One region of the Pantoea sp. Aalb genome, then DNA from elsewhere that is predicted to be linked to it. Evidence: predicted binding sites of a transcription regulator. Region 1 holds the regulator's gene; the other holds the start of a gene.
What was found. The regulator ArgR, encoded in region 1, controls arginine synthesis, uptake and breakdown. The targets are predictions, from matches to a motif close to ANTGAATAAAAATACANT.

Region 1 (16,174 bases):
TTTTTCACACGTTCAATTAATCCACTATTAGTATGCGTTAGAATATTCCATTCATCCATCATAGCTAATTGAACATCTGATTGATGTATAGCTATTACTGGACCTTCTGCAAGAATATTTAGGTCAGGATCAGTTACTAATGTGGCAATTTCAATAATGTGATGACATTCTGGATTTAATCCAGTCATTTCTAGATCAATCCAAATTAAATTATTTTCGCTTATAGTGGTAATCATTTTATTTACCTAGTCATTAAAATTCTTTTAGATGTATCATAAACTACTTTATTAAACAATGAAGCAAATCATATTAAAACTTTAATGCAGAAGATATGTTCATAAATAACATTTATCGCAACTTTAATCACGTTATTATATTAGTATTATTAATCATCAAAACTACCTATGACAAAATCATAAATAAATAATTTATCATCATGGAATGGATAATAATATGTTTAGTGCAGCAAGAGAAGGCATTATAATCAGCCGATTTGGAATACATGCAGATGTAGAAGATAACCTAGGTATAGTATATCGTTGTAATATACGACGTAATATATCATCTTTAATAACAGGTGACTATGTTATATGGCGTGCTGCTACTAATAAAAGTAATAAAGGCATTATAGATTCTGTTCTTGAACGTAAGAATGTATTAGAACGTACTAATACGTATGGCAGTATTAAACCAATTGCTGCTAATATTAATCAAATAGTTATCGTTTTTTCTATCTTACCAAAATTATCACTGAATATTATTGATCGTTATTTAATAGCTAGTGAAATACTTGGTATTAAAGCACTTCTGGTATTAAATAAAACAGACTTAATTACTGATAAAATATTTAAATTGATTGATATTCAAATGGATATTTATCGTCACATAGGATATCAAGTCTTAAAAGTATCAAGCTATTCTCAAGATGGTTTGTTAGAGTTAAAAAATGTACTTGCAGGACATGTTAATATTTTTACTGGTCAATCTGGAGTGGGAAAATCCAGTTTACTAAAAATATTACTTGATCGAAGTATAAATGACAATAAAATATTGATTAATGATCTTTCTAAGATATCTAATCTTGGCAAACATACTACTACTACAGCACGACTGTATCACTTTCCATATGGCGGTGATGTAATTGATTCACCAGGCATACGTGAATTTAGCTTAGGGAATATAAATTTAAAACAAATTACATGGGCATTCATAGAATTTCGTAAGTTTCTTAGGTACTGTAAATTTCGAGATTGTAGCCATAAAGATGATTTAGGTTGTGCCATTCGTACAGCTGTTAAAAATAAAAATATTAATATATCACGTTTTAATAATTATCATAAGATTATTAAGGATAAAAGTATTGATAGATAAAAATCTATTGCTATTAATTAAATTTAATTCCTATTATAAAACAAGTAATAACTTAAAATTAAAGAATAAAACCATATGTACTTAATTTTTATCAATTAACCAACTAGGAAAATACAGTGTTTGATAGTTTAAAAGTAATTTTAATTAAAATTATGCCTAAAAAATTATTAACTAAAATGATAAGTTGGATTGCTAACTTTCAAGGAGGATGGTTAACAACTACGATGATAAATATTTTTATTTGGTTTTATAAAGTAGATATGAGTGAAGCACTTTATTCTAATTCATCTAGTTATTGTACTTTTAATGATTTTTTCATTCGACCCCTAAAAAAAAATATGCGTTTAATTAATTTTGATACTTCATTACTAGTAATGCCAGTAGATGGTATTATAAGTCAGCTAGGTCGTATCGAAGGAAATCAAATGTTTCAGGCAAAAAATCACTATTATAGTTTACAAGCTTTATTAGCTGGTAACAACAATCTTGCCAATTATTTTCTAAACGGTTATTTTGTTAATATTTACCTATCATTACGTGACTATCATCGTGTCCATATGCCTTGTAATAGTACCTTGCGTGAGATGATTTATATACCAGGGAAACTTTATTCAGTAAATCGTTCGGCTACAAGAAAAATACCAAACCTTTTTGCTCGTAATGAACGAGTTATTTGTGTATTTGATACTAATCATGGTCCAATGATACAGATTCTTGTAGGTGCTATAATTGTAGGAAGTATTGAAACTAGTTGGGTTGGTACTATAACGACGCCTAGAGAAGGAATGGTAAAACGTTGGCGATATCCATCTGCAGGTCATAACGGAGCTATAGTATTACTAAAAGGCCAAGAAATGGGTCGCTTTAAATTGGGTTCAACAGTAATTAACTTATTTGCACCAAATCAAATAAAATTACTAGAGCATCTTAAACCTGAAAGTAAAACACGCGTTGGGCAACCTTTAGCAACTGTTTTACCTAATCTTAATAACATTACGCTTGAATAACTTTAAAAAATTTTCTATACGTTATTCTCTGTTAATATTTCTGAGTAGCATACTCAGCTCTCTTGATTTTGCTGCTAATATTCCTATAGCTAATCAATTTCAACAAAAATTAGACATAACAAAATTTAATAACCATATTTCAGTTAAAGCTGAACAATCTCAAATTTTAGAAGTAGCACTAAATTTTCTTTTTGAACGAAATAAATCTCTTGAACACATTAAGCAATATCAACAAATCATAGAAAATTTCCCACTTTTAGTACATGATATTCGGAAAAAAATCTTAAGTTTGATGACTGAGCAAAAAGTATTACATACTAATATGAATAGTGCTGAATTAGATCAAAAAATATTACAAGCGAGTAATCAACTATTAGAAGAAAGCCGTCAAGTGTTGCAGGAACAAGAAACTGCACGTGAAATTAGTTATGAACTATCACAACTGCCACAACAACAAACTACGGCAAAGCGTATTATGATAGAAAATGAACATAGAACACAAGGATTAATTTTTACCAGTACATCTTTGTCTCAAGTTCAAATTTATATGAAACAAGCGGAAAATGCAGCTAATCAAGCTCGTATAAATGAGCTAGAACTAGCACAATTATCCTCTATTAACCAACAAGAATTAGCACATATGCGTGCTGAATTACATCAAAAAAAAATAATTCAATTAGATGATTACTTAAAAAAATTACGTAATAATCTAAATAATCAGCGCCAACTTGAAGCTAAATTAGCATTAAAGCGTACTGAAAATTTAATAGAAAAAAGTATAGGAATACCAAATGTAATTAGTAATCAATTTCAGATTAATCGTGAGTTATCTAATGATCTTAATAATCAAACAAAACGTATGGATTTTATTGCAATACAGCAGCAATTAATAACTAATCAAAACTTACAAGTACGTCAAGTATTAAGTTCATTACATGAACAATCTCGTTGGATAGGTGCGTCTAATTTATTAGGAGAAGCATTACGTACACAAATTGCACGTTTACCGACAATCATAAAATTTCAGCAAATAGATAGAGAAATGGGAGAACTACGTGTAAAACGTTTAAAATATGAAGAATTATTAGAACATCAGCAGATACTACTTAAAAAGAAACAAGATAATGGAATTTATTTTACTACTTATCAAATGCGTATATTAAATGCACAATTAAAAATCCAGCATGCACTATTAAATTCTCTGATTTCGAGTTGTGATACACTTATTTTAGAAATAACAAAATTAAAAGTAGGTAATATACAATTACAAGACTCATTCAGAGAATTAAAAGACGCAACGCATCGTTACTTATTTTGGATTGGTGACGTCAACCCAATAGGGCTAAGGTATCCTATTCAAGTTGCACAAGATTTAACACGCTTTCTATCTTTAGATACTTTAAATCAGTTAGGAAAAGCCCTAACTATGATGTTTACTAGTAAAGAAACATTGTTACCTATTATTAGTGCTATTCTATTGGTAGGATTAAGTATAGGTTCAAAACGACATTATAATGCATTTATGATACGAGCCTCTAGCCGTGTCGGAAAAGTTACTCAAGATCAATTTAACTTAACACTACGTACTGTACTTTGGTCAATTTTAGTAGCTTTACCACTACCAGTTCTTTGGGCAGCCTTTGGATACGGTTTACAGCATGCTTGGCCTTACCCAGTTGCCATAGCTATTGGTGATGGCATTACTGCAACATTACCTTTACTGTTGGCATTTATGATTAGTGCTATTTTCGCTCGTCACGATGGTTTATTTGTAGTACATTTTCGCTGGCCTCAGAAACGGGTAATACGTGCTATGCGTTATTATTTGCTCACAGTTGGATTAATTGTACCTTTAATAATGCTATTAATAGCTTTTACTAATTTAAAAGATCTACAATTTTCTGCTTCACTTGGTAGATTGTGCTTTATTTTAATTTGTACAGCACTTAGCATTGTCACTGTCAGCTTAAAACGTGCCGGTATTCCATTATATCTTTATGAAGAAAAAAGAGATAAAGAAAAATGGAAAGAAGGTAAAGAATCAGAAAAAGAAGATGATTTAATTAACCGAATTTTATGGAATATAATGATAATAATGCCAATACTTGCATTATTAGCTTCCTGTATTGGATATTTATCAACAGCACAAGCATTGCTAGTAAGGTTAGAAACCTCTATTGGTATTTGGTTTTTTCTGCTTGTAATATATCATATCATAAGGCGATGGATGTTAATTCAACGACGTCGAATTGCCTTTGATCGTGCACGTCAACGCCGTGCTGATATACTAGCCAATCGTGCACGTAGTGAAGAAGAAAAAGAACAATCTATATCTATTAATAATGATATTATTGAAATTGATGAACCAGTTATAAATCTTGATGAAATTAGTGCACAGTCTCTACGTTTAGTTCGTTCTATTATTACTTTAATAGCCTTAGTTTCTCTTATTGTATTATGGTCTGAAATTCATTCTGCTTTTAGTTTTTTAGATAATATTGAATTATGGGGAGCTAGTACTATTGTACAAGGAGTTGAAAGCATCCATCCAATTACTCTTGGATCAGTACTTATTGCTATTTTAGTTTTTATAATCACAACTCAACTAGTACGCAATATGCCTGCTCTTTTAGAATTAGCATTATTACAACATCTTAATTTATCTCCTGGAACAGGTTATGCAATAACTACTTTAACTAAATATATATTAATGCTTATAGGTAGTTTAATTGGTTTTTCAATATTGGGTATTGATTGGTCAAAACTACAATGGTTAGTAGCAGCATTAGGTTTAGGATTAGGATTTGGTTTACAAGAAATTTTTGCTAACTTTATTTCTGGTTTAATTATTTTATTTGAAAAGCCTATTCGCATTGCTGATACTGTAACAATTCGAGATCTAACTGGTAGTGTTACTCGTATCAATACAAGAGCTACAACTATTACTGACTGGGATCGTAAAGAAATTATTGTGCCTAATAAAGCATTTATTACCGAACAATTTGTTAATTGGTCGTTATCTGATTCTGTAACACGAGTAGTACTTACTGTTCCAGCTCCATCTTGGGTTAATAGTGATAAAATAACAGAAATTCTTAAACAAGCAGCTGAGCGCTGTACTTATGTACTTACTTCTCCTATACCAGATGTGTTTCTTGTCGATTTACAACAAGGTATTCAATTGTTTGAATTACGTGTACATGCAGCAGAAATGAGCCATCGTATGCCATTGCGACATGAATTACACCAATTAATTCTTAGAGGTTTTGAAGAGAATAATATTGAAATACCATTTCCACCATTTCAAGTGCGTGTGGAAACAATTAATAAAACAATATCTAATGAATATGAATATGAATATAATAAGTCTACTAGACAGTTTTTTAAATCTGGTAGTTTATAAAATAAAATGTATATCCATATATTTTATTTTAACATAAATTCTTCTCCTTGAATTATATCTTTTTTTAAAGTTGTTAACATACTGTATAAAAGTTGGCTTTCAAATATGCTTAACAATTTAAGAGGCTCAATTTTCTCTACACCATTTTTCCCTAGTATTAATGGCTGTGAAAAGAAACGGGTATATTTACCATCACCTTCTACATATGCACATTCTACTATGTTAAGTATTCCTTGTAGTCCATTAATGAGCGATAATACAAAACGTGCTGCTGCATATGCCATTGATAAAGTTGCTGATCCATTACCTACTTTAGCTGCTACGATCTCATTTCCAGCATTTTGAATACGTTTAGTCAAATTGATAATTTCTTTTTCAGTAAAATTAATATTTTTTACATGCGATAATAAAGGTAAAATAGTAATACCTGAATGTCCTCCAATAACTGGCACATTAATATCATTTGGTTGCTTATTTTTTAACTCTGCAACAAAAGTATTAGCACGAATGACATCAAGTGTTGAAATACCAAATAAACGTCTTTTATCATAGACTCCTATTTTTTTTAACATTTCTGCTGCAATAACTACTGTAGTATTTATTGGATTAGTTATAATCCCAATTAGTGCTTTAGGAACAGTATAAGCAATGTGTTTAATTAAATTTAAAATAATTTTACCATTAACATCTAATAAATCAGAACGCTCCATACCAGGCTTACGTGCTATTCCGGCAGATATGATCACTATATCAGAATTTTGTAGTGCAGATATTATATCTTTATTACTAAAATTTTCTATTTTTACTGTTGTTGGAATATGGCTTAGATCCATAATAACTCCAGGAGTAATCGGTGCAATATCATAAAGTGAAAGAATTGAACCTACAGGTAATTGAATCTTAAGTAATAAAGCAAGAGCTTGTCCAATACCACCAGCTGCACCAATAACAGTAACTTTCATTCTTAACTCCTTATGCATATTAGGAATTAGACATTATTTTAAATTTACATTAAGCTATTAATTTAATCAATCTTTTAAAAAGAGATTTATTTGTATTATTCTATATATTAGCAGTTATATTTATTCCTTTTTAAAAAATATTTTAGATATTAAATATTTTACTTTATAATAAGTAAAAAAATAATGATTTATTATCTAATCTACATGTAGACTTATAAATCTAAATTTTAGTTTTTTATATTAGAATACTATTAATTTAACTGATGATATCAGCATTATTTATATTTAAGATTGATTGTATTATATATATTTATTCATAAATAATTATTATTTAATTTGTATTAAATTTTATTTAAATATGTATTTCATTACTTAATTATTGCTTATTAAATAAATTATTATAATGATTTAATTTAATATACTTTTGATAAAATTTTCTTGAATTATGGTAACATATGCAAAGTTTATTTAAAAAAGATGATATTAATAGAGCTTTTAAAGCTTTATTAAGAGAAGAAAGATTTAGTTCACAAAGTGAAATTGTACAGGCTTTGCAAAAAAATGGTTTTAAGCATATCAATCAGTCAAAAATATCTCGCATGATGACTAAATTTGGTGCTGTTAGGATACGTAATGCTAAAAAGAAAATGGTATATTGTTTACCATTAGAATTAAATATACCAACTACTACAAGTCCTTTAAAAAATTTAGTACTCGATATAGATTATAATAATACTCTTATTATAATTCATACTAGCCCAGGCTCAGCACAATTAATAGCACGTTTATTAGATTCTTTAGGTAAAGAAGAAGGAATTCTTGGAACAATAGCTGGCGATGATACTATTTTTATTACACCTGAACGTCATTTCACAGTTAAGCAATTATATGTTTCTATTGTAATGCTCTTTAAACAAGGATTATAATAGTAATTATTTTTTATAAGTTAAGAGTAATATAATTATAAATGTTATTATAAATAACATTTATAATTACAAAACAAGAAAATTATTAATCTATTAAAATGAAAGTATAAATTAAAAAAGTAAAATATTTATAAGTTAGATTGTATTGAATAATAGATAATTGCTATCTATCTATATAAAGATGGATTTAATTAAAAATAAAATTAATATATTTGATTTACACTATTATCTTTTTATAAGAAATTTAAATTAATATTAAAATATGAATTTTTTAAATTAGCTACTTCAAATTGCAAATTGATATATTTGCTTCCTTGCGTATCTCATTTCAAGACATGTAGGCTTGCATATATTTAATGTGTCTATGAATACTAAATTAGTATGTAAATTTTTTATTTAAATAGTAAGATTATATAACAGTCCCACCTACAATTAATTGATTTATTTTAAGGGTAGGTTGACCGACACCTACTGGAACACTTTGACCATCTTTACCACAAATACCAGTACCTTTATCAAAGGCTAGATCATTACCAACCATTGATATTTGTTGCATTACTTCAATACCAGAACCAATTAAAGTAGCACCTTTAACAGGATTCATTACTTTACCTTTTTTAATAATATAAGCTTCTGATGTAGAAAACACAAATTTTCCAGAAGTAATATCCACTTGACCTCCATTAAAATTAGGTGCATATAATCCAAATTCTACACTTTCAATGATCTCTTCCGGAGTAGAGCTACCAGATAGCATGTAGGTATTAGTCATTCGAGGCATAGGTAAATATGCATAAGATTCACGACGTCCATTTCCTGTTGGATTCATTCCCATCAGACGTGCATTTAATTTATCTTGCATATAATTCTTTAATATTCCATTTTTAATTAATATATTATATTGACTTGGAACTCCTTCATCATCAATAGATAATGAACCTCGCAATCCTTTAAGAGTACCATCATCAACTACTGTACAAAGTTCAGAAGCTACTAATTGTCCAATTTTACCACTGAATACTGATGTAGAACGGCGGTTAAAATCACCTTCTAAACCATGTCCAATAGCTTCATGTAATAATATACCTGGCCAACCAGGACCAAGGACTACTGGTAAAGTACCGGCAGGAGTAGCAATTGCAGATAGATTCACTAATGCTATACGTACTGCTTCACGAGTCCATATATCTACTAATACTTCACCGTTCTTATCAGATGATAAAAAAAAGTCATATCCAGTACGAGCACCACCTCCGCTTGAACCACGTTCACGCTTACCTTGTTCTTCTACCTGAACACTAATCGAAAGACGTACTAGAGGTCTTATATCGGCAGCTAAAGTTCCATCTGTTGCTACAATTAACACTTGTTCATATATACCACTTAAAACTGCATTTACTTGCTGAACTCGTGGATCGGTATCACGTGCTATTTTATCTATTCGACGTAATAGTTCAATTTTATATTCACGCGTTAAACTATCTAGTGGATTAATTGAATCATATAGTGAACGGTTCATTATTGCCGATAATACATGTATTTTTCCATTAGAATCTTCACGTACAATATTACGAGCAGTTTCTGCAGACTGACGTAGTGTATTCAGCGAAATTTGATCAGAGTAAGCAAAGCCAGTTTTATCCTTTCTAACAGCACGTATACCCACTCCTTGATCTATATTATAAGAACCATCTTTAATAATTTTATCTTCTAGTACCCAATCTTCATGAATGCTGGATTGAAAATATAAATCAGCATAATCTAAACAACGTCCTGAAAGATATTCTAATAAAGAGAGAAGATCATGTTGATTAATGTTATTGGCAGCTAATAGCTGTTCACTTACTAATTTTATAGTCATTATTCCCTTCTTATTAAGAGTTTATAACATCATAAACTAATGAAATATACAGTAAATTTACATTAATAAGTTAATGTAAAATACATTACAATATTTTTATATTACTCATTTTTTTTATTTATTTTAATAGATAAAAATAAATAAAAGTGGCAGTGTAAAATTAAATAGTTTTTTAGTTAAAAATATAATGTTTTACTTTTTGACTATAAATTAATTGATAATAAAATTACATAAATTATATTAAAATGGGTTTAACTAAATTTAGTTTTAATAATAATTCTTATCTTTTAAAGAATGTTACATGAAGGTACTTTAATTTTTTGATGTTTATATAAATTTTACTTTTATGATGTAATAAATTATATGCTTCATAATATTAGTGATTTAAATAAATATACTAAAAGTATCATAGTTCTTTAATGAAAGAAAGTAATATAGTATTTAATTACTATACTAGTTTTTTCGCATTCTAAGAATGAAATAAATGTATTTAAAATATTAAATGTATAATAAAATTAGTTAATTTTGATAATTTCTTCTCCAATACATTAACTAATGTATGGTATTACTAATAGTAATAATATTTGATGTTAATTAAATTGAATAAATTTAACAAAAAAATAAGAATAAAAATTCTATTATTATTAATAAATGCAAAAACATTAGCAATTTTTTTTTATTAAAAATGAAATTACAGGCCAGATTATACCATCAACAATTGCATTCCAAAATATTTCTGATTGAAATGAAATATGAATAACCAAAAAATTTAATAAAAAAATAATTATTTTTACAAATAAAGACAATAACATAATAATCAGTATCTGATACCAAATAGCTAATTTAAGGAATAGATGAAGTTTTAAAACTATTAAAAAATAAGAAATAACTATAAATGCTAATGCATGTACTCCTAAAGTGGTTCCAATTATTAGATCTATAAATATTCCTAGAATAAAAATAATTCTTAAATTAAATAAATATGGAAAAACACTAGTCCAATAAATAAAGGTTAATAAAACCCATGATGGGTAAAATATACATGTACGTATTGGTAAAGGTATTATTTGTAAAATGATGGCAATCATAAAAGATAAAGAAATAATAAAGCGATTTTGGATACGATAATTAATCAAAATTTACTTCCAAAAGTATTTAAGGTTTCTTTATAAGATATTTTAGTTAATCTATTATTCTTACTTTGACATAATATGCATCAACCGTGTATTAGCAATACGATTAACCTCTTTTGAAGTTATAGTATTATGATGGGTACTCCATAGTAATAAATAATTCATTTGTTTAAAACTAGCTGTTGGATGTGCTTGAATAATAGTTTCAGAATGTTTAAAATTGGGTTTAACTGAGGAAACTATAGCCACTGGATAACCTTCTGGGAAACGATTGCCTATACCTGAAGCAACCAAAATATCACCAACACGAATATCGATATTTTTTGGCAAATGTTCTAATTGTAATTCATTATTACATCCATTACCAGAAGCAATCATGCGAATATCATTACGTAATATTTGGATTGGTATAGCATGTAATATATCACAAATAAGTAGTACACGACTAGTTAACCGGCTAACTGACATGACTTGACCTACAACACCTTTATCATCAATGACTGCCTGTCCTTTATAAACTCCATTAGCGCTTCCTTTATCTATAATCAATTGATCTATATAAGGATTATTACCTAAAGAAAGTACATTAGTAATAATTTTATATTCATTTTGATACAAAGGTGAACCAAGTAATTTACGTAGAGATATACTCTCCTCTTTGTAGTGTTTTAGTAATAATACCTCACTACTTTTTAAAAAAAGTTCACGCTGTAATTTTTTATTATCTACTTTAAGATTTTTATATGATATTAATTTTTGAGAAACAGTATCAAAAAATTGACGTACTTCATTTATTAAAAAATATAATGGACTCACCGATATATCTAAAGAACTTCTAATTTTAATAAAAGAATATATACGACTATCGGCGATAATTAAAACTATAGCCATAATAAATATCAAAAAAAACCGTAAATGCAAAGGAATTAACTTATTAATAATTAATTTCATAAATTTTATGTGTTCCTTAAAATTAAGAAACAACGTTCAATATATATTATGATACATAATCATAACGTTAAGGTTCTTTATTTAACTCATAAATATTAAATAATAAAAAATCACTCTTCGCTAAATAAATCACCACCATGCATATCAATCATTTCTAATGCTTTACCACCACCACGGGCTACGCATGTTAAAGGATCATCAGCTATAACAACTGGAATACCAGTTTCTTCTCTTAATAAACGATCTAAATTACGCAATAGTGCTCCACCTCCAGTTAATACCATACCTCTCTCAGAAATATCAGATGCCAATTCTGGAGGACACTGTTCAAGTGCTACCATTACAGCACTAACAATACCAGTCAATGGTTCTTGAAGTGCTTCTAATATTTCATTAGAACTCAAAGTAAAACTACGTGGAACACCTTCTGCTAGATTACGACCACGTACTTCAATCTCTCGAACTTCGTCTCCAGGATATGCAGAACCAATTTCATGTTTAATACGTTCTGCAGTTGCCTCACCAATTAAAGAACCATAGTTACGACGTACGTAATTAATAATAGCTTCATCAAAACGATCTCCACCAATACGTACAGAAGAAGAATAAACAACACCATTTAACGATATAACTGCTACTTCAGTAGTACCTCCACCTATATCAACAACCATTGAGCCTGTAGCTTCTGAAACAGGAAGACCAGAACCAATTGCTGCAGCCATAGGTTCTTCAATTAAAAAAACTTCACGAGCTCCAGCACCTTGAGCAGATTCACGGATTGCACGACGTTCAACTTGAGTTGCACCAACTGGTACGCATACAAGAACACATGGACTAGGTCGCATAAAACTATTACTATGTACTTGTTTAATAAAATGTTGGAGCATTTTTTCCGTTACAAAAAAATCAGCTATAACACCATCTTTCATGGGACGTATAGCAGCAATATTACCTGGTGTACGACCTAACATTTGTTTTGCATGATATCCAACAGCTGCTACACTCTTAGGAGAACCAGCACGATCTTGTCTAATAGCAACCACAGAAGGTTCATTTAATACAATACCTTGCTCTTTTACATAAATTAAAGTATTTGCTGTACCTAAATCAATAGATAAATCATTAGAAAACATACCACGAAATTTTTTAAACATGCTAATAGAAATAATCCTTCATGTAAAGAGAGCAAATTTATTTACTTTATCAGCGATATAAAGTTATTTCAATATTGAGAAATATTCTTATTTAAGTGAGAAAATATAATGAATAATTTCTTAGTTATTATTATATATTTTAAATATATAAATTTTTACTAAAAAAATGTTCTTTTGAATATTTTATATTCTAAATAAAAAAATATTTTTCAATATATTTGATTGAAATCTATTTATTAATAATAAACGTTAATTTATTAGTTTCAAATCTCAAATTTGAATATTAAAAAATTAAATGCTAAATTATGGTAATAAACCATGAAAACATAAATATTTATGTATATATAAGTATTTTACCACTTAAACTTAAAAATGTAACATACCTATATACTGATTTATACTACATTTATATCATTAGTTAATTTTTTAAAAATCCTATTTTTTATTATTTTATAATAATAAATTCATTAACTTAATTTTAAAATACTATATAATAAATACAATCTTACAAAAAGAAATTGATTTCTTATGAATAAAGATATTATCTTCACAATAATTGAATTCATTACTTAACTAATTTAGAATTATTTTTAAATATTAACTATATATAAACTTTTAAAATATATAATAGTTAATACTATTACTATATAATTTATATAGCCATTTGAATATAAAATAACAAATATACCTAAATACTAATAATTAAAAGTAAAAGAGCTTAAATATATAAAAATCATTAGTAACAATATTATTAATAGAAAATATTTAAATTTTAATCAATTAATTAGTAAATAAATAAATCTTTAATTATGTTATTAACATAACATGTATTATATATAAATAATAAATTAATTTTAAATAATTTTAATTTTTTTATAAATAAAATAAATCAAATATATGATTTTTAATGAGTTAAATAATTATTTATTAAATTTAATTATTATTTTGAGTAAACTATTTTATATGTATGTTACATATTAGAGATAAAATAAAATGAATAATAGAAAATATTTTAATTAAAAACTTTCAATTTGTTAACAACAATAATTATTTAATTTGATATGAAAAGTATCATTGATCACTATACTATAGTGTATAACATAAATAAATTAAAATTTTTGTTTATTTATGTTATACACAAGCTGAATATATTATTCAGTATATAATTAATTCTAAACAATGTTATAATATGATAACGAACATTAATTTACTCTATCATGCGAATTCAAATTAATATGGTTTATTGTTATCCTCTATAGCTATATTAAAATATTAAATATTCTAAATATCAAAGTTAAAATATAACTAATTAAATATCTTTAAATTAGTTTTATCATTCATACAAGTCTTTTAATATTATTTGAAACGAAATAAAAAAAATTTTTTTAGAATAAATATAAATTTTATTTATTTTGAGGTAATAGATTAAATATATTGAGATATTTTATGCCACAATAATTTTAGAAGATAAGGATAAGAAATAAATGAAACAAAGATTTCATGTATTAGTTTTAAATGGACCTAATTTAAATTTATTAGGAATACGCGAACCCAAAAATTACGGTGATATTACTATATCAAAAATTATTGATAATTTAACTCAAAAAGCTAATGAAAATAACGTAAAATTAAGTCATTTACAATCTAATGCAGAATTTCAATTAATTGATCGTATTCATAAAGGACGAGATAATGTAGATTATATTATAATTAATCCTGCTGCATTTACTCATACAAGCATTGCGTTGCGTGATGCTCTTTTAGCAGTAAATATTCCTTTTATTGAAATACATATTTCAAATGTACATGCGCGTGAACCTTTTCGACATTATTCATATTTTTCTGATATATCAGCAGGTGTGATATGCGGTATAGGTATAGATGGATATACCTGGGCTTTACAAACAGCAATAAAAAGACTATCCATTTCTAAAGTAAATATATAGAGTATGGAAACTATCCTCATGGATATACGTAAAATTAAAAAACTAATTAAAATAGTTGAAAAATCCAAAATTTATGAATTAGAAATATCTGAAGGCGAAGATTCAATTCGTATTAATCGCTCGGGTATTAATCTCACTTCTTCTATGCAAGAACAAACTTCTAAACCCACAATATCGCAGCTTGCACTTACAAAATCATCTGTATCATCTACTATCTTATCTGAAAAACCTCAAATTAAAAAAACAGAAGTAAGTAGCTATATTGTTCGTTCACCAATGGTTGGTACTTTTTATAATACACCTAGTCCTCAAGCAAAACCATTCATAGAAGTCGGTCAAAAAGTTAATGTAGGGGATACTTTATGTATAGTAGAAGCAATGAAAATGATGAATCGAATAGATGCTGATAAATCAGGAATTATTAAAGCTATTTTAGTAGAAACTGGACAATCGGTTGAATTTGACGAACCTCTTATAATAATAGAATAATAATTTCAATAGAATTAGAATAATAAGGCAAAATATGCTGGATAAAATTTTAATTGCTAATCGTGGTGAAATTGCTTTACGTATTTTACGTGCTTGCAAAGAGCTAGGTATAAAAACTGTAGCAGTACATTCTACAGCGGATAGAGATCTAAAACATGTTCTTTTAGCAGATGAAAGTGTTTGTATTGGACCGCCTCAATCATTAAAAAGTTACCTGAATATTCCTGCATTAATTTCTGCTGCAGAAATTACTGGGTCAGTTGCGATTCATCCAGGTTATGGTTTTCTATCTGAAAATGCTGATTTTGCCGAACAAGTAGAGCGCTCTGGTTTTATTTTTATAGGACCAAAAGCAGATACGATTCGCTTAATGGGTAATAAAGTTTCAGCAATTAATGCAATGAAAAAGGCTGGTATACTAACAGTGCCAGGATTTGATGGTCCATTAACTGAAAACATGAATAAACTCCGTGCTTTTGCTAAGCACATTGGATATCCAGTAATTATTAAAGCTTCTGCTGGTGGTGGTGGTCGTGGAATGCAAGTTGTATATCGTGATCAAGAACTTGAACAGTCAATTAATATAATTAAAGCAGAAGCTAAAGCAACTTTTAGTAACGATATGGTATATATGGAAAAATACCTTGAAAAACCTCGTCATATTGAGATTCAAGTATTAGCTGATGGTCAAGGTAATGTTCTTCATCTTTCAGAACGTGATTGTTCTATGCAACGTCGTCACCAAAAGATCATCGAAGAAGCACCGGCTCCAGCTATTACACCAACATTATCTCGTTATATTGCTAAACAATGTGTAAATGCTTGTATTAATATCGGTTACCGTAGCGTAGGTACATTTGAATTTTTATATGAAAATGGTGAGTTTTATTTTATAGAAATGAATCCTCGTATCCAAGTAGAGCATACAGTTACAGAGATGATTACTGGGATAGATCTAATAAAAGAACAAT
Region 2 (16,174 bases), on a different contig from region 1:
TCTTTTTTTAATAAATAAACGTCTAAACCTACGTAATCCCAACCTATAATTTCAGGTGTAATATTTTGGATATGTCCATTATCATTGAATTTTTGAGCTTTATAAAGTAAAAACATGATAACATTCTCCTTTGTAATATCAAATTTAACTTTATACATATATTAAAACATAATTGAAAAATATAAATAATTTTTTCTTTAATTATCTAATGTTCAATTATACTAGAACGTAGTATATACTATAACATTTATATTTAGATTAATTTTATGTATTATAGTCAATTATTATAGTTGAATGAATTTCAATTTCACTTAAATTACAATATTTAAAAACAATAATTTATTTAATACTATATTTAGTCATAATAAATTCTTTTAACTTTAATAATAATTTATTAATTATTATACAACTTATTAAATTACTTAAAAAAATAATTTTCATAAGTACATATTTGTTCCCATAAAGAACGTTTAGCCATACTACTATTAATTAAAGTATTTAAAAAATTAGTATTTAAAATTATTCCATTAAATTTGTGATTACTTTCAATACCCATAAGCCATCCTGGACAGTGAATTGATTCTGGTAGCATAGGTAATTGTTCTGGTGTTAATATCATAACCTGATTAGATTGAATATTGAGCGTTTGTAATACATCACAAATTAATGGTTCATTGAGTAAAATATCAGATTTAGTTACTATAATAAGACGTATATTTGGCAATAAACGTACGGAAATATCGCCTTTCAATATATGTGGTCGTCGCAATCGATATTGTGTAATTCCCATTTGTTGTAAAAACCAATTACGGTTGATTATCATAGTTATAAACAATTAAATTTAATAAAATTAACCTATAATTATAACAAAAATATCAATTTTTTTTCAATAAAATATTATGATTACTAAGTACCCTTTAATAAAAAATCAAATATCAGAGTTTACATTATCTAGTAAAATGATTTTACGACATAGTAAAAAATTTACGACCCGTAATGTGTTATTTGCTAGTAATATAAGAGATTATCTTCCTATTATTTTAAAAACTGCATCAACTCGCTTTCATACTCAACAATACCATTATTGGCAAAATTTACGTCATCATCTTGGTACACGTGCAGTTTATAGTCTTGTAGCTAGATCTGTAGATGTTCAAGGATGTGATACATTAGTTTATTTTTGGTCAAAAAATAAACTAGAATCTCAATTTCAACTTCAAAATTTATTATCTTTACTTCCAATAGGCTGTGATATTTTTATTGTGGGTGAAAATCGTAGTGGAATAAATAGTGGAATACTTATGTTTAAAAAATGGATGCGTTTTGTCAAAATTGATAATGCTCGTCACTCTCAGCTTTATCATGGTTATCTTAAACAGCAACCAAATTTTAATATAAAAAGCTTTAGTAATACCTATAAATTTAATAACTTTATTATTCATACTTTACCAGGTGTATTCAATAGATATGGTCTTGATGCCGGGAGTAATCTATTACTTTCAACATTCATGACAGATATTAATAAATATAAAATAAAAGGTAAAGTATTAGATGTTGGTTGTGGAAATGGTATTTTATCAACTATTTTATCAAAATATTCACCAAATGTAAGCTTATGGTTATGTGATGTACATGCAGCAGCTATAAAATGTAGTAAAGATACATTATTAACAAATGGGTTAAAAGGTAAAATTTTTCCTAGTAATATATTTTCTGATGTAAATGATAGATTTGATTTAATTATTTCTAATCCACCTTTTCATGAAGGCATTCAAAATAACTTTACAAACGCATATAACATAATTCATGGATCTATAAAACATCTAAATTATGGAGGGGAATTGCGTATAGTTGCTAACTCTTTTTTACCATATGAAAATTTTTTAAATCAAACTTTTGGTAATTATAAGATAATAGCAAAAAATAACCGTTTTAAAGTATATAGTGCAATAAGACGTGATATAATCAAACATTATTGATTCTAATATCATAGATATTTTATTAATTTTAATTGAATATTTAATATTCAAGAGTTTATATACTAAAATTCTTTTTAAGTTAATATATTTAATATAAATGAAATATATCAGTAAGCGAAGATGGCGAAATTGGTAGACGCGCTAGTTTCAGGTTCTAGTGTCTTAAGAGACGTGAGGGTTCAAGTCCCTTTCTTCGCACTAATTAAGAGGCTCTACTATACTTTTCCATAAAAAATAGTTCATTAATATATAATATTATGATGAAAATATTATAATGTCAATAAAGTTAAGCTTATTAAGAATTGATTTTAAATAGAAATTTAAGATATTAATTCATTGATTTTAATATATATGTCTTTTATTTTTATGTAAAAAAATAACTATTAAATATAATAGATATTTTTAGGAATAAATATGTATTACATGCATGATATATAATGAAATTAATGAAATTAAGTTAACCTAGAAAAAAATATTATTTACATTTTTTTTGAATATGTTTTTTGTGTAACTGTACCTAAAATCTTAATACCTTGCGTTTCACGTCCTAATATTACTAATAAACATATCAATATCGATATTGTACCAGTAATAATAGACATTCCTAAAGAATAATTTCCTGCATGTTGTTCAGCAATATGTGATTGTAAAGGTGCATTAACTGAAGCAATAAGATTACCTAACTGGTATACAAAACCAGGTAATACTGCACGAGAATTTGCTGGCACTAACTCAATAAGATAACTAGGAATTACACCCCAAGCACCCTGTACCATAAACTGCATGAGAAAGGCACCGGTAATAATCATCCAGAAACCTTTTGAAAAAATCCATAAAGGAAGCAATGGTAATGTAAGAAATGAGGCTAAAATAATAGCTTTTTTTCGACCAATTCTTTCAGATAAAGTGCCAAAAGTAATCCCACCAAGCATAGCTGCAATATTATAAGCAATAGCAATAATACTCACAGTATGTGTATCAAAATGATGCTGTATCTTTAGAAAAGTAGGATAAAGATCTTGAGTACCGTGACTAAAAAAATTAAAACAAGACATCAACAGTACCATATAAACACAAATTTTCCAATGTTGATGAATAATAGGTAGTAACGCATTAGTCTCTTTTCGATTACGCGCTTCTAACCATACTGGAGATTCAGGTACTTTAAAATAAATAAAAGGCAATAAAAAAATTGGTAGAGAACCAATTAAGAACATCCCACGCCAACCAATAATATCAAAAAATAAGCCAAAAATAATTGATGCCAATAAATATCCACCTGGATAACCAGCTTGAAATATTCCCGACATTAAGCCACGTGCATGATCAGGAATAGTTTCCATAGCTAACGATGAAGCCACACCCCAAATTCCACCCATTGCAATACCATACATTATACGAAATATGAGAAAAGCAATAAAATTAGGAGACCAAGCAGATAATAATTCAAACATTGAAAACATCATAATATTGAACATTAAAATAGGTCGACGTCCAAATTTTTCTGCTAGACGACCAAATAATAATGCACCAATTGGTCTAACTGCTAATGTGAACATAATAGAAATAGAAATATGGGAGATATTAGTATTAAAATGCTGTGCTAAATCATTTAATACGAACACTAGTATAAAAAAATCGAATGCATCCAATGTCCAGCTAGTAAAACTAGCAAAAGCTACATTTCGCTGAGTTGCAGTCCAATTGAACATGGATATTCCCCTTGTTTATAGCTTCTGGGTTTATAAATCAAACCAGTTTTGGTACATGTTAACTAGTAAAATTATTAACTAGCTTCTATTTTATTAATAATTTAATTTATTACATAGTAAGGAAAATAGAAAGGAATTATCCTAAATCATTGAGGATTTAAGTAAATTTACTATGAGCATTTTCATGACTGAAGCTAAGAGTTAAATTTCATAAACATTATCATATAATTTATTAATATTTATTCATTATCAACTTTATACTAAATTAATTTTAAATAAAGCTAACATATCCTTACTATCATTAAATTATTAAATAATACACATTATATTGAATCATATTTAACATGTTAATACATCTGAGTAGATCAAAAATCTACATTTATGTAATATAATAATATTATATAAATAATATAATTATATTATTTATATCTGCTGAAGTCATATAAATATGTATTTTTATTCATAAAATAAAAGTAATTATTTAAAATATTCTACATTAGAGTAATTTACTATACAGCATTAGTTGAATTAAATATTTAATTTCAAAATAAAAGAAAAAATATTTTCTATATTAATGTAATTATTTAGTATAAATTATTGTTATATCAAGTTAATTTAATCGCTATGTATGAAAATTTTACTAAATACTCTTAATATTAAACAGAAAATTATAATATATGAAAAATTGAAGAAAATTTATCAAAATTATTTGGTATATAATTGAAATTTATAATTAATATAAATATATAAGTATATTATTTACATAATAAATGATGAGATAATAAAAAAGAATTTATTCATAAATTAAGTAAAGTAAAAATATTAACTTTCATACTCGAATATATATATATTCCTTTACATAAAAAAAGGATTTTCTACATGCCATTACTTATATTTGATATTATTCAAGGTCGTTCTGATTCTGAAATACGTACTCTTCTAAATGTATCCCACAGTGTTGTAATTAATTCTTTTAAAGTACCAGAACGTGATCGCTATCAAATTGTTAATGAACATAAGCATTATCAAATGTTCTTTCAAGATAGTGGACTTGGCATTGAAAGAAGTAATAATCTAATTATGCTAAGAGTTTATACTAGTCCAAGAGATAACGAGCAAAAAACTTTTTTTATGAAAGAATTATCAAAAGAACTTAAAAAAAATTGTGATATTCATGGCAATGATTTAATCATAAGTTTTATTACTAATAATAAAGAAGATTGGAGTTTTGCGGATGGTGAAGCACAATATGTCACAGGTAAACTTTAATTCTTTTTAAAGATTGGAGTTTTGCGGATGGTGAAGCACAATATGTCACAGGTAAACCTTAATTCTTTTTAAAGATTGGACTAAAGTTTTAAACTAAAATATTAATAAATTTACAATATAACAAAAAAATTTTTATTTTTATTGATATATTGATATTATCCATATGTTTGCCGAAGGCCGGATTTGAACCGGCATGTATTTCTACGGTTAATTTTGAATCAACTGCGTTTACCAATTTCGCCACTTCGGCACTATGAAGAAATAATTTTAAGAAATGATTAGAAAATTAATACAATTACAGTTTAGATATTACAAGAGATAAAAGTTATAAAATTAATTACACAATAAATATTTAATATCTTAAGAAGAAAAATTCTAAATATATATTATTATATTATAATATATATTACTAAACATAAAATTATCTAATTTATAACTAATTTTAATTATTATATATTAATTTAGATAAATAAGATAGAAATCTTATTCAAGCCATAATAAATCATATTTATTTTTTACAAAAAAATAAAACTAACTTTTTATTAAAAATTTTTTTATATTATATATTTATATAGTCAAAGTTAAAACAAATAAATATAAATTTATAGAAGTAAATTTAATTATTTTTTATAAGCATAAATATAGTAATTGTTAAAAATAAAGCAGTTGGAAGTGTTGCGCATAATATTGGAGGAAAATTAGATACTAAATTTAATGTTCTAAAAATATGATCAAGTATATAAAATAAAAATCCAAAACTAATGCCAGTTACTATATATACTCCTACAGATATACGATTTAATGAACTGAAAATAAATACTATACCCATTAACATCATAACTATTACTGACAATGGATGAAAAATTTTATTCCATACATTTAATATGTGATTTTTAGAATACTGACCACTTTGTTTGAGATATACACTATAATTATAAAGTTGTATAATAGAAAGAATATCTGGGTGTAACATTACTATATTGATTTTATCAGGGGTAAAAATAGTTTTCCATTCGATTTTTGTTTTTTTTGAGTGAGTAATCTGTGTTAAATCTTCGAAATTTAATTCGTTAGCATTGAAAAAAATCCATTTCTTTTTTTTAAAATCCCAATAAACTTTATTAGTATAAAACATATTAATTAAATTAAATTCATTATTAAAAGAATATAATTTTATTCCTTCAACTTCTCCATTACTTTTATTTTGTTTAAAATAAATAAATTTATTACCATCTTTAGCCCATACTCCATTATTAGTGGAAATTAATGTACCACCATAAAGTTTCTGAGAACGATAATTATATGCTATTTGTTCACTTTTAGGAGCAATGAATTCTCCAATTATTATAATAAATATTACTAATGGAATAGCTATTTTCATGACGGCTACAGTTACTTGAAAACTTGTAAATCCACAAGTTTGCATTACCATTAGCTCATTATGTTGAGCTAATATCCCTAAACCCACTAAGGTACCTAGCAGTACGGCCATAGGAAAAAAAGTTTCTATATCTTTAAATATAGTTAATAATGAATAGTAAATACAATCCCTTACTACATAATTACCCTGACCGACTTTGCGTAATTCTGCAGTGAATTTAATAATAGAAGATAAAGAAATGATTATAAATAATATTATTATAATAGTATTTAAAATTTTTTTTCCTATATATTTATCAAGTATTCTAAAAGTCACATTAACTCCCTACTACAGAAAAATAATCTAATACGACGCATTGTTATGGAATCCCATAAATTAAGTACTATTGCTAACGCTAAATAACAAAAATTAACAACCCACATCCAAACAGTAGGATCTAACTTACTTTTATCTGTATTGAATTTAAAAGAACTTTGTAGTAAAAAAAATATAAGATATAATATCATTGCAGGCAGTATAGATAACACACGTCCTTCACGTGGATTAACCATACTAAGCGGTACAGCTAATAATCCCATAATTAATATTGAAAAAATAAGAGTTAGTCGCCAATGTAATTCTGTTTGAGATTGCAAATTATTTTTTTGAAAAAAAAGTTTATACATATTTATTTGTTCAGAATTCTTTGGATTCATAACAGTGTTCTTATGAACTATTGCAATACGATAGTTTGAAAAATGAGTAATATGAAAATTGTTTAATTTTTCTATTTTTTCAAAACGCATTCCCTTATCTAATATAATCAATTGAATATTATCTGTTATTTGTTCAATATGACCACTATTAGCTGATAAAACTGAAGCATATTCCTCATTTGTTGATTGTTTCTGAACTAGAAATGCATTTCTAAAACTATTGCCTTTCATATATTCAATAAATAATACAACATTACCAAATGTATGGAACCGTCCTGGACTAAACAATAAAGTACTAGGATTTTCATCAATATTTTTTATTATTTTACTTTGGCAAAACAATGCCTTTGGCGCTAACCAACTTACATTAATAGTCGCCATAATTAAAGTAAAAAATATTAAAATTATAGATGATTTGATTAAAGAATAGTTATTCAAGCCACAAGCTTGCATAACTGTAATTTCATTTTCACTATAAAGACGTCCAAATGATATCAAAATCGCTAGAAATAAACTTAAAGGAAAAATTAGTTTTGCCATTTCTGGTATAGTAAGTCCTAATAATTTCATAATTAAGTTTGGAGGAATATTTCCTTCTGCTGCAGCATTTAAAATTTTTACTAATTGCTGGCAAAAAAATATTACTAGTAAAATAAATAATATAACTAATTGGCTTTTTATAGTTTCTTTGACAAGATATCTAATTATAATCACACTTAATATACCTTTAAAAACTTGTATTTTTAGATAAAAATCGCTAATTTTAACACTTATATTCTTATTAAAATTAAGAGAACATAATAATTAAATAGTATTAACATACTTTAGATTAGTAATAATAAAAAGTAAGAATTATCTTTCGCAATTAATGTTAATTTAAATTATCACAATATTAAAATTTTTAATGAATTTTGACATATTGCATTATAATAACAAATAACAGTAAAACTGTTATCTTCTAATATCCAGGAGAATACATGGAGTTCAGTGTAAAAAGCGGTAGCCCAGAAAAACAACGTAATGCGTGCATTGTTGTAGGAGTTTTTGAACCACGTCGTCTTTCATCTATTGCTGAGCAATTAGATAAAATTAGTGAAGGTTATATTAGTGCTTTACTACGCCGTGGTGAGTTAGAAGGTAAAATAGGCCAAACATTACTACTACACCATGTACCAAATATTTTATCTGAGCGAATTTTACTTATCGGATGTGGTAAAGAAAGAGAGTTAGATGAATGCCAATACAAAAAAATAATTCAAAAAACAATTAATACATTAAATGATACTGGATCAATGGAAGCTGTATGTTTTTTAACTGAATTGCATGTTAAAGGACGAAATATTTATTGGAAAGTAAGATATGCAGTTGAAACTTCAAAAGAAACATTGTATCATTTTGATCAATTAAAAAGTAATAAAATAGCTCTTCGACGTCCTTTACGTAAACTACTTTTTAACGTGCCAACACGTAGAGAATTAACTAATGGTGAACGTGCTATTCAACACGGATTAGCTATTGCTTCTGGTGTGAAAGCTGCTAAAGATTTAAGCAATATGCCACCTAATATTTGTAATGCTGCATATTTGGCTTCGCAAGCATGTCAATTAGCTGATGAATTCAGTAATAAAATAACTACTCGCATCATTGGAGAACAGCAAATGAAAGAGCTTGGCATGAATGCTTATTTAGCAGTCGGTTCAGGCTCACAAAATGAATCTTTAATGTCAATTATAGAATACAAAGGTAATTTTGATTCTGAGATACATCCTATTGTATTAGTAGGTAAAGGTTTAACTTTTGATTCTGGAGGTATTTCAATAAAACCATCTCAAGCAATGGATGAAATGAAATATGATATGTGTGGTGCAGCATCAGTATATGGTGTAATGCGCATGGTTGCAGAATTAAATTTACCCTTGAATGTCATTGGAATATTAACTGGTTGTGAAAATATGCTAGATGGACGATCAATACGCCCAGGAGATGTCTTAACTACTATGTCTGGACAGACAGTAGAAGTACTAAATACCGATGCTGAAGGTCGCTTAGTACTATGTGATGCTCTGACTTACGTCGAACGTTTTGAACCAGAAGTAGTAATTGATATCGCTACATTAACTGGAGCTTGCATGATAGCATTAGGTCATCATTTTAGTGGATTGTGGTCAAATAATCATTCTATAGCAAATGAACTCTTAAGTGCATCTGAACAATCTGGTGATTATGCTTGGCGTTTGCCGATGACTGATGAATATAATGAACAACTAATATCTAATTTTGCTGATATGGTAAATATTGGAGGCCGTGCAGGAGGAGCAATTACTGCAGCATGTTTTCTTTCACGTTTTACTCGTAAATTTAATTGGGCACATTTAGATATTGCCGGTACTGCTTGGTGTTCTGGTAAGTCTAAAAATGCAACTGGACGTCCAGTACCGATGATTTCACAGTTTCTCATAAATCGTGCTGGTTTAAATAGTGACGATTAATTATATATTTATTGTAATATTAATCGTATATTTTAATAAATTAAATAAATATTAAATATACATGCTAGATTGTAATATCATAAAAAATGTTACATTTTATGTAATGGAATCTGATTTATTTTATAATGAGTTAACCGCCGTAGAAATACTAGCATGTACTTTAATAGAAAAATATTGGCGTGATGGAAATCGTATTTTAGTTTCTTGCGAAAACCAAGAACAAGCTACTAGATTAGATGATGCACTGTGGCATCATACTGCTAATTCTTTTATACCACATAATTTAGCAGGTATAGGTCCACGTTACGGAGCACCAATTGAACTTACATGGCCACAACATAATAGCAGTTTACCAAGAGATTTAATGATCAGTTTATTACCGTATTTTTCAGATTTTACTACTTCTTTTAATCAAGTAATAGATTTCGTTCCTTACCAAGAATCTTTAAAAAAACTAGCACGTGATCGTTATAAAATATATCGCGAACTTGGTTTTAAATTAAATATAGTGGTTCTATCATAACCATAAATGACGATAAAAATGGAAAAAACATATAATCCACAAGATTTTGAACAATTACTTTACGAACACTGGGAGAAGAAAGGTTATTTTAGGCCGAATGGAGATCTTAACAAAGAAAGTTTTTGTATTATGATTCCACCTCCAAATGTAACTGGTAATCTACATATGGGGCATGCATTTCAACAAACTATAATGGATATAATGATTCGTTATCAACGTATGCAAGGAAAAAATACTTTATGGCAGACAGGTACTGACCATGCAGGTATTGCAACTCAGATATTAGTAGAACGTAAAATTTATGCTGAAGAAGCAAAGACACGTAAAGAGTATGGAAGAAAAAAATTTATAAATAAAATATGGCAGTGGAAAGAAGAATCAGGAAATAATATTTCGCAGCAAATGCGTCGCTTAGGTAATTCAGTTGATTGGAAGAGAGAACGTTTTACCTTAGATGAAGGTATATCTAATGCTGTTCAAGAAGTATTTATACGACTTTATAAAGAAAATCTTATTTATAAAGGTAAACGTTTAGTAAACTGGGATCCAAAATTACGAACTGCAATTTCTGATCTAGAAGTAGAAAATCGTGAAGTTAAAGGTTCTATCTGGTATATCAGATATTTACTAGCTAATGGGATAAAAACCAATGAAGGCAAAAATTATATAGTAATAGCGACTACACGTCCAGAAACTTTATTAGGTGATAGTGCTGTAGCAGTTAATCCACAAGATTTACGTTATAAAGATCTAATCGGTAAAAATGTGATACTACCATTAGTTAATCGGTACCTTCCTATTATAGGTGATGAATACTCGGATATGAAAAAAGGTACAGGTTGTGTAAAAATTACTCCAGCCCATGATTTTAATGACTATGAAGTAGGACGTCGTCATCAATTGCCAATGATTAATATTTTTACATTTGACGGAAATATTAGAGAATATGCCGAAGTATTTTATTTTGAAAACACAATCAATAGGATAAATACAAAAAAGTATTTTATTCCAATACAATTTCAGAAAATGGAACGTTTTGCAGCACGTAAAGCTATTTTAGCTGAATTAGATAAACTTGGTTTAATAGATGATATTAAAGATCATAACCTTACTATACCTTATAGTGATAGAGGAGAAGTTATAATTGAACCAATGTTAACTAACCAATGGTACTTACGTACAATCTTGATGTCTAAGGTAGCTATTGAAGCAGTAGAGAAAGGTGATATCAAATTTGTATCAAAACAGTATGAAAACATGTATTTTGCCTGGATGCGTAATATTCAAGATTGGTGTATTTCTCGTCAACTTTGGTGGGGACATCGTATTCCAGCTTGGTATGATCTTCATGGAAAAATATATGTTGGACGTTCTGAAAAAGAAGTTCGTCAACAAAATAAGTTGAAAGTAGACGTTATATTAAATCAAGATAATGATGTACTAGATACTTGGTTTTCATCAGCTCTCTGGACTTTTTCTACTCTTGGGTGGCCAGAAAATACTAAAGATCTACGCACATATCATCCTACAAACGTATTAGTTAGTGGTTTTGATATTATATTTTTTTGGATTGCACGCATGATTATGCTTACAATGCATTTCATTAAAGACGAAAATAATAAGCCACAAGTCCCTTTTAAGACTGTTTATATTACTGGTTTAATACGTGATGAAAAAGGACAAAAAATGTCCAAATCAAAAGGCAATGTTATAGATCCGATGGATATAGTCGATGGTATTTCATTAGAAAACCTTATAAATAAGCGTACTAGTAATATGATTAAACCCCACATGATGGATAAAATTAGTAAACGTACTCAAAAACAATTCCCTAATGGAATACCAGCATCCGGAACTGATGCCCTTCGTTTTACGCTAACAGCTTTAGCTTCAACTGGTCGTGATATCAATTGGGATATGAAACGTCTTCAAGGTTATCGTAATTTTTGTAATAAACTATGGAATGCTAGTCGTTTTGTATTAATGAACACAGAAAATCAAGATTGTGGACAAAATAGTAAAGAAATTAAAATTTTGCCAGTAGATCGTTGGATTCTATTAGAGTTTAATAGTACTATAAAGATATATCGTGAAGCGTTAGATACTTATCGTTTTGATATTGCTGCTAATATTTTATATAATTTTATTTGGAATCAATTCTGTGATTGGTATTTAGAATTTGCAAAACCAACAATTAATAACGGTAGCAAAGTAGAAATATGTGGTACATGTAATACATTAGTAACTGTATTAGAAGCATTATTACGCCTTGCACATCCAATTATTCCATTTATCACTGAAACTATTTGGCAACGTTTAAAATTATTAAAAAATATTAGTCATGATACAATCATGCTAGAATGTTTTCCTACATATAATAAGTTAATAAAAAAAGAAGATTTTATAGCAAAAGATGATATTGAGTGGATAAAAAAAATAATTATAACAGTACGTAGTATGCGTTCTGAAATAAATATAACATTTAATAAACCGATAAATTTACTGATAAGAGATTGTTCTTTAGAATCATTACGTCGTATAAAAGAAAATCAATATTTATTATACTCTATTTTATGTTTAGAAAAATTAATAATTTTAACTTCAAGGGAAAAGGCTCCTATATCAATTATTAAAATTATCGAAGGTACAGAACTACTAATTCCATTAAATAATATAGTGGATAAAACGGTTGAACTTAATCGATTAAAAAAAGAATTAATTAAATTAGATATGAAAATTGAAAAAATACAAATAAAATTAAATAAAACAAAATTTTCATCTAATGCACCAAAAAATTTAGTTATAAAAGAACTCGAACAAGTTAATAAACTAAAGAAATCTAAAGAAAAATTGATAAAACAATTAGATATAATATTATTATTAAATTAATATATTAAACGTTACAATATATTTTTAGTGATAATCATATTTAATTATCTCCTTCCTGTAATTTATTGATTTCAATGTTTTAATACTTAAAGCTTTAGTAAAAATTTTATCTTCCTTTGATATTAAGAATTTTATTTATTAACTATAAATATATATCAAATATATGTATAAAATTTTAGTAATTTATGTACATTTTATTTTTTGTTAAGTCATAAAGTATATAGCATAAACATAAATAATTACTTATTTATGTTATGTAGCTCTATTATGTAAAATACTTTAACATTTCATTTAAATGAATATTTAAATATTCATATTTTATTTAAATTCATTTAATCATGAACACTTGGAGTATTATATGAACCAGTTATATGGTCGTCATTTTCTTAGATTATTAGATTTTAATCTTCAAGATATCCAGTTTTTATTATCATTATCAAATGAATTAAAATACGCAAAAAAACAAAATAAAGAAATACAGTATTTAAAAGGTAAAAATATAGTTTTAATTTTTGAAAAAGATTCAACTAGAACACGATGTGCTTTTGAAATTGCTGCTTACGATCAAGGTGCTAATGTTACTTATATTGGTCCTACTGGAAGCCAGATTAATTATAAAGAATCAATAAAAGATACAGCTCGTGTATTAGGACGTATGTATGATGGTATTCAATATCGCGGTTATGGACAAGAAATTATAAATACATTAGCAGAATTTGCTGGTATACCAGTTTGGAATGGTTTAACTAATCAATTTCACCCAACACAAATTTTAGCTGACTTACTTACTATGCAAGAGCATTTGCCTAATAAAAATCTTAGTGATATGACATTAGTATATATAGGTGATGCTCATAATAACATATGTAATAGTATGTTAGAAGCTGCAGTATTAGTTGGTCTAAATTTGCGTTTAGTAGCTCCAAAAAACTGTTGGCCAGAAAAAGAATTAATAAAACAATGTCGTTCTGCTATAAAAGAGAAAAGCAGTTGTCAAATTACTATAACAGATAATATTATCGAAGGATTATACGGCGCTGATTTTATTTATACTGATGTATGGGTATCTATGGGAGAAGATGAATCTATTTGGGAAGAACGCATTGTATCATTGCAACCATATCAAGTTAATAGTAAAATACTTGAATTGACTGATAATAATAAAGTTAAATTTTTACATTGTTTACCAGCTTTACATAATAATCAAACTCTTCTTGGGGATCAAATAGCAATGAAATATAATCTCCATAACGGTATAGAGGTCAGTGATGAGGTATTTGAATCACCATATAGTATTGTATTTGATCAAGCAGAAAATCGTATACACACGATAAAAGCAGTTATGGTATCTACACTTATTAAAAAATAATCAGTTATTTATTTCTATTTAAAATAAAATATTAAATATGTATTTTTGCGTTTTAATTTATTAAAAAGGATTATATATGCATCAATATAGCTTGAAATTTGCATTTTAAAAAAAATCTAAATTAATTTATTTAATAATCTAATATATTCTAAATTTAGAGAAATTATGATCAATCCGTTATATCATAAGCATATTATTTCTATTAACGATTTTAATCGTGATGAAATTGAACTAGTATTGTATACTGCAAATCAATTAAAAATTCAATCATATCCCAAATTACTAAAACATAACGTGATTGCTAGTTGTTTTTTTGAATCTTCTACACGTACACGTTTATCGTTCGAAGCAGCTATACATCGACTTGGTGCTTCTGTTATAGGATTTAATGATTGCAATAATACTTCTTTAGGGAAAAAAGGAGAAAATTTTGCGGATACTATTTCAGTCATTGGTAGTTATGTAGATGCTATTGTGATACGCCATCCACAAGAAGGCGCAGCACAATTAGCAGCAAAATTTTCTGGTAATGTACCTGTAATTAATGCAGGTGATGGTGCTAACCAACATCCTACCCAAACTTTATTAGATCTATTTACTATTCTTGAAACTCAAAAGAGACTTGATAACCTTAATGTAGTAATGATTGGAGATTTAAAATACGGTAGAACCGTACATTCATTAGCTCAAGCATTAGCAAAATTTGATAATAATCGTTTCTTTTTTATTTCGCCAGACACCTTAGCAATGCCTAATTATATTATTACTATGTTAAATAATCACAATATTATCTGGTCTTACCATGATAATATTAAAGAAGTAATGCCAGAACTTGATATTATCTATATGACAAGAGTTCAAAAAGAACGCCTAACTCCTTCTGAATATTATAACATAAAACCACAATTTGTTTTACATGCTGCAGATCTTCTTAAAGCAAAAAATAGTATGAAAATACTACATCCATTACCACGCATTAATGAAATAAACATAGACGTAGATAAAACTCCTTATGCTTATTATTTTCAACAAGCTAGTAATGGTATTTTTACTCGACAAGCACTATTAGCATTAGTATTGAATAATATGTTAATATTATAAATATATACGGATATTTTATTTTCAAATTATCTAAATAAATATACAGTAGTAAAAATAAAATATTCTTAATTACATATAGTACATATTTTTTATTAATGTAATTTTTATAATTTATTCGTTATTAACAATAATAAATTGTATTTTATAGGGAAAATAATGATTAGTGTAATAAATACTACAAATGCTCCACAAGCAATTGGTCCTTACGTCCAAGGTGTTGATTTAGGAAATATAATTATTATTTCAGGTCAAATTGCCATTAATCCACATACAGGTAGCATACCTAATGACATATCATCACAAACAACACAGTCTTTAGAAAATATAAAAGCTATTGTTGAAGCTACTGGATTAAAAGTAAAAAACATAATAAAAACTTCAATTTTTATAATAGATCTTAATGATCTATCAATAGTAAATACTATTTATGAACGATTTTTTATTAAAAATAATGCCATTTTTCCTGCACGTTCTTGCGTAGAAGTATCACGTCTTCCTAAAGATGTAAGTATAGAAATAGAAGCAATTGCTACACGTATTTAAAAACCTTTATTAAAAAATATTTAAAATAAATAAAAAATAGAGAATAAAATATAAATAAATATTTAATTAATAAATAGTTCATTTATCCATAAAAAAAAAAAATTAAATAATGAAATATATCTTAAATGCTCAAAATTTAACAACAAATCTTTTCTAAAATCAAAATTTACATTTTATTTTACTAAACTAACTATAGTCGGTTAAAAGTTTTATTCTTATTCTTA

Region 2: the regulator ArgR is predicted to act here: its motif matches at 13,253-13,270, upstream of argF (ornithine carbamoyltransferase).

The regions. Positions count from the first base shown of each region.
Region 1 is NZ_SZZU01000002.1:63,164-79,337, reverse strand. It holds gene orn (oligoribonuclease) at 1-236, opposite strand, end outside; gene rsgA (small ribosomal subunit biogenesis GTPase RsgA) at 454-1,371, shown strand; gene asd (archaetidylserine decarboxylase) at 1,488-2,378, shown strand; gene mscM (miniconductance mechanosensitive channel MscM) at 2,395-5,781, shown strand; gene mdh (malate dehydrogenase) at 5,805-6,743, opposite strand; gene argR (transcriptional regulator ArgR) at 7,199-7,669, shown strand; gene tldD (metalloprotease TldD) at 8,079-9,530, opposite strand; gene mreD (rod shape-determining protein MreD) at 10,193-10,666, opposite strand; gene mreC (rod shape-determining protein MreC) at 10,727-11,614, opposite strand; gene mreB (rod shape-determining protein MreB) at 11,725-12,768, opposite strand; gene aroQ (type II 3-dehydroquinate dehydratase) at 14,253-14,714, shown strand; gene accB (acetyl-CoA carboxylase biotin carboxyl carrier protein) at 14,733-15,203, shown strand; gene accC (acetyl-CoA carboxylase biotin carboxylase subunit) at 15,238-16,174, shown strand, end outside.
Region 2 is NZ_SZZU01000003.1:72,401-88,574, reverse strand. It holds gene iolB (5-deoxy-glucuronate isomerase) at 1-116, opposite strand, end outside; gene FD728_RS03820 (DNA polymerase III subunit psi) at 419-823, opposite strand; gene rsmC (16S rRNA (guanine(1207)-N(2))-methyltransferase RsmC) at 933-1,979, shown strand; tRNA gene FD728_RS03810 (tRNA-Leu) at 2,094-2,177, shown strand; gene FD728_RS03805 (MFS transporter) at 2,459-3,691, opposite strand; gene FD728_RS03800 (tautomerase family protein) at 4,571-4,960, shown strand; tRNA gene FD728_RS03795 (tRNA-Leu) at 5,129-5,210, opposite strand; gene lptG (LPS export ABC transporter permease LptG) at 5,577-6,656, opposite strand; gene lptF (LPS export ABC transporter permease LptF) at 6,653-7,750, opposite strand; gene pepA (leucyl aminopeptidase) at 8,014-9,525, shown strand; gene FD728_RS03775 (DNA polymerase III subunit chi) at 9,605-10,048, shown strand; gene FD728_RS03770 (valine--tRNA ligase) at 10,067-12,937, shown strand; gene argF (ornithine carbamoyltransferase) at 13,296-14,306, shown strand; gene pyrB (aspartate carbamoyltransferase) at 14,472-15,407, shown strand; gene FD728_RS03755 (Rid family detoxifying hydrolase) at 15,564-15,950, shown strand.